Regions from separate parts of the Xanthobacter nonsaccharivorans genome, predicted to be linked through region 2. Evidence: riboswitches for the same ligand, from Rfam matches in the RefSeq annotation. Region 2 holds a riboswitch; the other holds the start of a gene.
What was found. A riboswitch is a leader RNA that binds a small molecule or an ion and turns the genes downstream of it on or off. The one in region 2 is predicted to bind S-adenosylmethionine.
Positions count from the first base shown of each region.

Region 1 (3,202 bases), 1.2 Mb from region 2:
CCCGGCCATCCGCTCATAGACGAGCCGGCCCACCATCTGCCCGTGCTCCAGGATGAAGGGCACCTCCCGCGAGCGCACCTCCAGCACGGCGCGGGCACCGCGTCCGCCGGCGGCGGCATCGCCGAAGCCGGGATCGAAGAAGCCGGCGTAATGCACCCGGAACTCGCCCACCAGCGGATCGAACGGCACCATCTCCGCCGCATAGTCCGGCGGAACGTGCACCGCCTCCCGCGAGGCGAGGATGTAGAAGGCATCCGGATCGAGCACGAGCCGCGCGGCGCGGCCCTCCCGGACGCGGATGGGCTCCCAGAAGTCCTCCACGTCGAGGGCGCCCACCTCGTCCACGTCGACGACACCCGTATGCTTCTTGGCGCGGAAGCCGAGGAGGCCGCCCAGCGCATCCCCCGCCAGATCGACGCCCAGGGCGATGCCCCCTGCCGCCACGTCCGGGCTCGACGCATCCACCAGGCATTCGGCGGACTGGAGGGTGAGCAGTTCCAGGTCCGACAGGCGGGCGACGCCGCGGCGGAACCGCGCCTGCGACAGACGCGAGCCGGTGCGCACCAGGATCGGAAAGGTGCGCGGCGAGATTTCCAGATAGAGAGGGCCGTTGTAGCCGGCGGGAATGGTGTCGAACGCCCGCGCCCCATCGGTGATGACGCGCACGAACACGTCGAGCCGGCCGGTGGAGCTCTTGGGGTTGGCCGCGGCGGCGAGGTCCGCCGGCAGCTTCATGCGCTCGAACAGCTCCACCAGATAGACGCAGCCAGTCTCCAGAACCGCGCCCTTGGTGAGATCGAAATCGTGCAGCGCCAGGTCTTCGAGCCGGTCCTTGACCGACACGCCCGCGCCCGGCAGGAAGCTCGCGCGAATGCGCCACGCGGTCTTGCCCAGCCTCAGGTCCAGGCTCGCGGGCTGGATCTGGTCGTCGTCCAGCGCCTTGCGGCAGGAAATGGCTCCCGACGCCTTCAGCGCCGCGATGGCCTCGGCGGGCAGGATCCCGGGCTTCAGATGCTCGCTCGCACGCACCGACATATCCGCTTTCCCGTCCTTTTTGTTCGCTTTACCGGACGAAACCCTTGACGCCAAGGGGAGGCCGGGAGTTAACTGCCTTGTGCCTGTGGTGAATTTGAGCCGGCCGGCTTGCAGCCACGTTAAAGAACCATGCTAAAAGGCCGGGGACGATGAGACGGGGAGCCCGCACGCGCCGGACGGCGGCTGTAGGCATCCACACGCCTGATCCCCTCGGCCTCCTCCGGAGACCGTCATGTCCGCGGCATCCAAGCCTGCCTCCAGCCCTTCTCCCTCCCGCTTCGTCCCGAAGGACCCCCTTACACTCCACCCGGAGACGCGCCTAGTCCATGGCGGGACCACGCGCTCGCCGTTCGGGGAGACGTCCGAGGCGCTCTATCTCACCCAGGGCTTCGTCTACGACAATGCCGAATCGTGCGAGGCACGCTTCAAGGGCGAGGATCCGGGCTTCGTCTATTCCCGCTATTCCAACCCCACCACCGCCATGTTCGAGGAGCGCATGGCGCTGCTCGAAGGGGCGGAGGCTGCCCGCGCCACCGCCTCCGGCATGGCGGCGGTGAATGCCGCTCTGCTCTGCCAGCTCTCGGCCGGCGACCATGTGGTCGCGGCGCGGGCCCTGTTCGGCTCCTGCCGCTGGATCCTGGAGGACTTCCTGCCCCGCTTCGGCGTCGAGACGACGCTGGTGGACGGCAAGGACCTTTCCGCCTGGCAGGCCGCGGCGCGGCCGAACACCAAGATCTTCTTCCTGGAGAGCCCCACCAACCCGACGCTTGAGCTGATCGACATCGCCGCGGTGGCGCAGATCGCCCATGCGGCGGGGGCGCGCCTCGTGGTGGACAACGTGTTCGCCACCCCCCTCCTCCAGCACCCCTTCGAGCTGGGCGCGGACGTGGTGGTCTATTCCACCACCAAGCACGTGGACGGTCAGGGCCGCTGCCTCGGCGGCGCCATCCTCTCCTCCCAGCAGTTCGTCACCGACCACCTGCAGACCTTCCTGCGGCAGACCGGCCCCTCCATCTCCCCCTTCAACGCCTGGATCATGCTGAAGGGGCTGGAGACGCTGGCCCTGCGCGTGGAGCGCATGCAGGCGAGCGCCGCCAGGGTGGCGGACGCCCTCGCCGCCTTCGGCAAGGTGGAGAAGGTGATCTACCCCGGCCGCGACGACCATCCCCAGGCCGAGCTCGCCCGCCGGCAGATGAAGGGCGGCGGCACGCTGGTGACCTTCGTGGTGGAGGGCGGCAAGGAGGGGGCCTTCCGCTTCGCCAACGCGCTGGGGCTCATCCGCATCTCCAACAATCTCGGCGACGCCAAGAGCCTGCTGACCCATCCGGCCACCACGACGCACCAGCGCTTCACCCCCGAGGCGCGGGCGGAGATGGGCATTTCCGACGGGCTGCTTCGCCTTTCGGTCGGCCTCGAACACCCCGACGACCTGATCGCGGACCTTGCGGCCGGTGCGGAAGCCTTGTGAGGCAAGGCTTCCGCACGCGCGACGGCAGGGCCTGTTGCGCGCGGGCGGCAACGCGGGTTCACTAGTGCCGTGGGAGCATTTTCTCCCGCGGTGAGGGGAGCTCGAGCGGGTATGTACCGCGCCATCACACGGAATATTCAGGTGACCGCGACGCCGCGTTACGTGGCCGAGCGGTCGGAGCCCGACCAGGGCCGTTATTTTTGGGCATATACCATCGAAGTGGCCAATTTGGGCCAGGAGACCGTGCAGCTGAAGGGCCGCCACTGGATCATCACCGACGCCAACGGCCGCACCGAGGAGGTGTACGGCGCCGGCGTGGTGGGGGAGGAGCCCCTCCTACCCCCGGGCGGCAGGTTCGAATATACGAGCGGCGTCCCGCTCAACACCGCCACGGGAATCATGTGCGGCCACTATGAGATGAAGACCGAACAGGGCGAGACCTTCTCCATCGAGATCCCGGCCTTCTCGCTCGACGTGCCGGATGCGCGGCGCGTGCTGAACTGACCCCCCGCATGAGAGGAGGAGCCATGCACGCGCGCATTCCCAAGGTGGAGGCAGAGGCCGTTTCGGTGCTCAGCCTGCGCCCGGTGGCGACGACGCTCGGCATCCTCCTCTCCATTCTCGGCGCCGCCATGCTGGCGCCGGCGGCGGTGGATTTCGCCGCCCGCTCCGGCGGCCAGGGCGCCTTCGTCGGCGGAG
Region 1 covers NZ_CM195526.1:1,159,085-1,162,286, reverse strand. The annotation lists gene V5F59_RS05340 (2'-deoxycytidine 5'-triphosphate deaminase) at 1-1,035, opposite strand, end outside; SAM riboswitch at 1,111-1,191, shown strand; gene V5F59_RS05335 (O-succinylhomoserine sulfhydrylase) at 1,268-2,503, shown strand; gene apaG (Co2+/Mg2+ efflux facilitator ApaG/CorD) at 2,615-3,007, shown strand; gene V5F59_RS05325 (TrkH family potassium uptake protein) at 3,031-3,202, shown strand, end outside.
Region 1: linked by a shared signal. The riboswitch ahead of V5F59_RS05335 (O-succinylhomoserine sulfhydrylase) and the one ahead of V5F59_RS10780 (threonine aldolase family protein) in region 2 are both predicted to bind S-adenosylmethionine.

Region 2 (3,202 bases):
CCGCTCAGCAGCAGGACGGGGGAGAGGTCCGACTGCGCGGCGGAAAGCGCCGTGACCGTGTTGGTGGCGCCCGGCCCGCCGATGCACATGCAGGCGCCGAACGTGCCGCTGGCGCGGGCGTAGCCGTCCGCCATATAGGCCGCGCCCCCCTCGTGCGCGGCGACCACCGGCACGAGGCCGGGGGTTCGGTCGAGCGCCGGCAGGAAGGGATCGACGAGCCCGCCCGGCACCATGAACAGGTGGCCGATGCCGTCGGCGACAAGCGCGCGCAGGATGTAGTCGGTGCCAATCATGTCTGTCGCATTCCGTGTCTGGACGGTGGCGGAGAGCGAGTCCCCAAGGGGAAGCTAAGCCTGCCGGGCAGCGGGCTTCAACCGGCGATGATGGCTCGCCAACAGGTTCGCGCGTGTGACGCCGGAGCGCGGTCCGATCATCGGGACCGCAGCGCGGCTCCCCGGGATGGGTGAAACGCCCTCCAGCCTGTTCAGGGCTGGCTCGATGCCGCGGCCGCCGCGGCGATGTCGTCCGCCAACGCATCCACGTTGCGCAGGTCCGCGTCCCAGCCGAACATGAAGCGCGCCGCGTCGCCGATGAAGGTGTAGAAGCGCCAGCCCCTGGCGCGCAGGGCGTCGGTCACGGCCGCCGGCAGGCGCAGGAACACGGCATTGGCGCAGACCGGGAACACCAGCTCCACGCGCGGCAGCGATGCCGCCCGTCCGGCGAAATGGCGGGCGCAGGCGTTGGCGTGGGCGGCATTGCGCAGCCACGCACCGCTCTCCAGCATCCGCACCCAGGGCGCGGACAGGAAGCGCATCTTGGAGGCGAGCTGCCCCGCCTGCTTGCAGCGGTAGTCGAAATCCTCCGCCTGGGCGCGGTTGAAGAACAGGATGGCCTCGCCCACGGCCATGCCGTTCTTGGTGCCGCCGAAGCACAGCACATCCACGCCCGCCCGCCAGGTGAGGTCCGCCGGGCTGGCGCCGAGGGCCGCGCAGGCGTTGGCGAAGCGGGCGCCATCCATGTGCAGGCTGAGGCCGAGGTCCCTGCACACGGCGGAAATCGCCAGGATCTCGTCGCGGCTGTAGAGCTGGCCGGTCTCGGTGGGCTGGGTGATGGTGACCACCCGCGGCTTGGGGAAATGGATGTCCCGCCGGTTGGCGGTGAGGGCGTGAATCGCCTCGGGCGTCAGCTTGCCGTCCTCGGTGGCGGCGGTGAGCAGCTTCGAGCCGTTGGAGAAGAACTCCGGCGCGCCGCATTCATCGGTCTCCACATGGGCGAGGGCCGAGCAGATCACGCTGTGATAGGACTGGCAGAGCGAGGCGAGGGCGAGCGAATTGGCCGCCGTGCCGTTGAAGGCGAAGAACACCTCGCAATCCGTCTCGAATAGGGCGCGGAAGGCGTCGGCGGCACGCTCGGTCCAGATGTCGTCGCCATAGGCGGGGGCGGAGCCGGGATTGGCCTCCGCCATGGCCTGCCACGCCTCGGGGCATACGCCGGCGTAATTGTCGCTCGCGAACTGCTGGGCGGGGGCAGGCATGGCGGGGGCGGGGGGCAGAGTGGAGCTCATGGGCGCAGGTTCCGGTTCAGGGCGCATCGGGCGCGGAATCTGACGCATGGCTTTGCCCGATGTTTGCCGGTTCGGCCACATCCCCCTCGCCGGGGCCGCCACCTTGCCCGGGAGAGCAGGTTGGCGTTGGGCGTCAGCCCAACTCTTGATGCTGCCCATCCTTAGGCCCGAGGTGGAAAAGGCGCAACCCGGCGGGCCGGCTTCGGGGGCGCGGTCCGGACATCGCGGATCATCCCCGCGCAAGCGCCGCCCCACGCCGCGCGGCGGATGGCCGGCCTGATGATGCCTTCACGCTGGATGCTCGCCCTGAAGCTGCGCCCCCGTCTCCTTGCCGCCGCCGTCGCCGGGGCTCGGCCCGCCTGCGGTGCCATGGGCGAGAGTGTCGTCGCCCTGTCATAGAACCCGTGGACACCTCCGCGCAGACCAGAGGCGATCCGCCCGCATCCAGGGGGAATCGCGCTCTAACGCGGGTGGCCCATGGACTATTTCCGACGCTTCACCTTCCTCTTCGCGACGCCGGCCTTCGACGCGGACGACCTGGAGGGGGCGCGCCTCAACCAGATCGTCACGGAGATCGAGCGCTCCGGCTTCGAGGTGGTGCGCGCCCGCAATCTGGAAGACGCGGAAATCTCGGTCCAGACCGACGCCGCCATCGGCTGCATGATGGTGGACTGGGGCAAGAAGGGGCTCGAGGGCAAGACCGCCTCCCTCATCAACCTGATGCGCCGGCGCGGCCTCGACTTCCCCATCATCCTCCTCATCCGCAGGAAGCGCCTCGAGGACGTGCCGGTGGAGGTGCTGGACTTCATCGACGGCTACGTCTTCCTTTCCGAGGAGACGCCCACCTTCATCGCCCGCAACCTCATCAGCCGCCTCAAGCAATATGCCGAGACGCTGAAGACACCCTTCTTCGGCGCGCTGGTGGACTATGCCGAGGAAGGCAACCAGCTGTGGACCTGCCCGGGGCACAACGGCGGCGTCTTCTACTCCCGCAGCCCCATCGGCCGGGTGTTCATGGAGCATCTGGGCGAGGCGGTGTTCCGCGACGACCTGGACAATTCCGTGCTCGACCTCGGCGACCTCCTGACCCACGAGGGCCCGGCGCTGGCGGCGCAGAAGGAGGCGGCGAAGATCTTCGGCGCCGAGAAGACCTATTTCGTGCTCAACGGCACCTCCACCTCCAACAAGGTGGCGCTCTCCGCCCTCGTCACCGACGGCGACCTCGTGCTGTTCGACCGCAACAACCACAAGGCCGCCCATCACGGCGCGCTGATGATCTCCGGCGGCATCCCGCTCTATCTGCCCACCGTGCGCAATGCCTATGGCCTCATCGGCCCCATGGACTACGCCGCGTTCGATGAGCAGGCGCTGCGCGAGCGCATCCGCACCCATCCGCTCGTGAAGGACCCGGAGGCGTGGAAGAAGCCGCGCCCGTTCCGCGTGGCGGTGGTGGAGCAGTGCACCTATGACGGCACCATCCACAGCGCCGACATGATCCTGAGTGCCATCGGGCACCTTGCCGATTACATCCTGTTCGACGAGGCCTGGGCCGGCTTCATGAAGTTCCACCCGCTTTATGCCGGGCGCTTCGCCATGGGGCTGAAGGACCTCGGCCCCGATGCCCCCGGCATCATCGCC
Region 2 covers NZ_CM195526.1:2,353,235-2,356,436, forward strand. The annotation lists gene V5F59_RS10775 (thiamine pyrophosphate-binding protein) at 1-293, opposite strand, end outside; gene V5F59_RS10780 (threonine aldolase family protein) at 485-1,564, opposite strand; SAM-I-IV-variant riboswitch at 1,614-1,721, opposite strand; gene V5F59_RS10785 (Orn/Lys/Arg family decarboxylase) at 2,042-3,202, shown strand, end outside.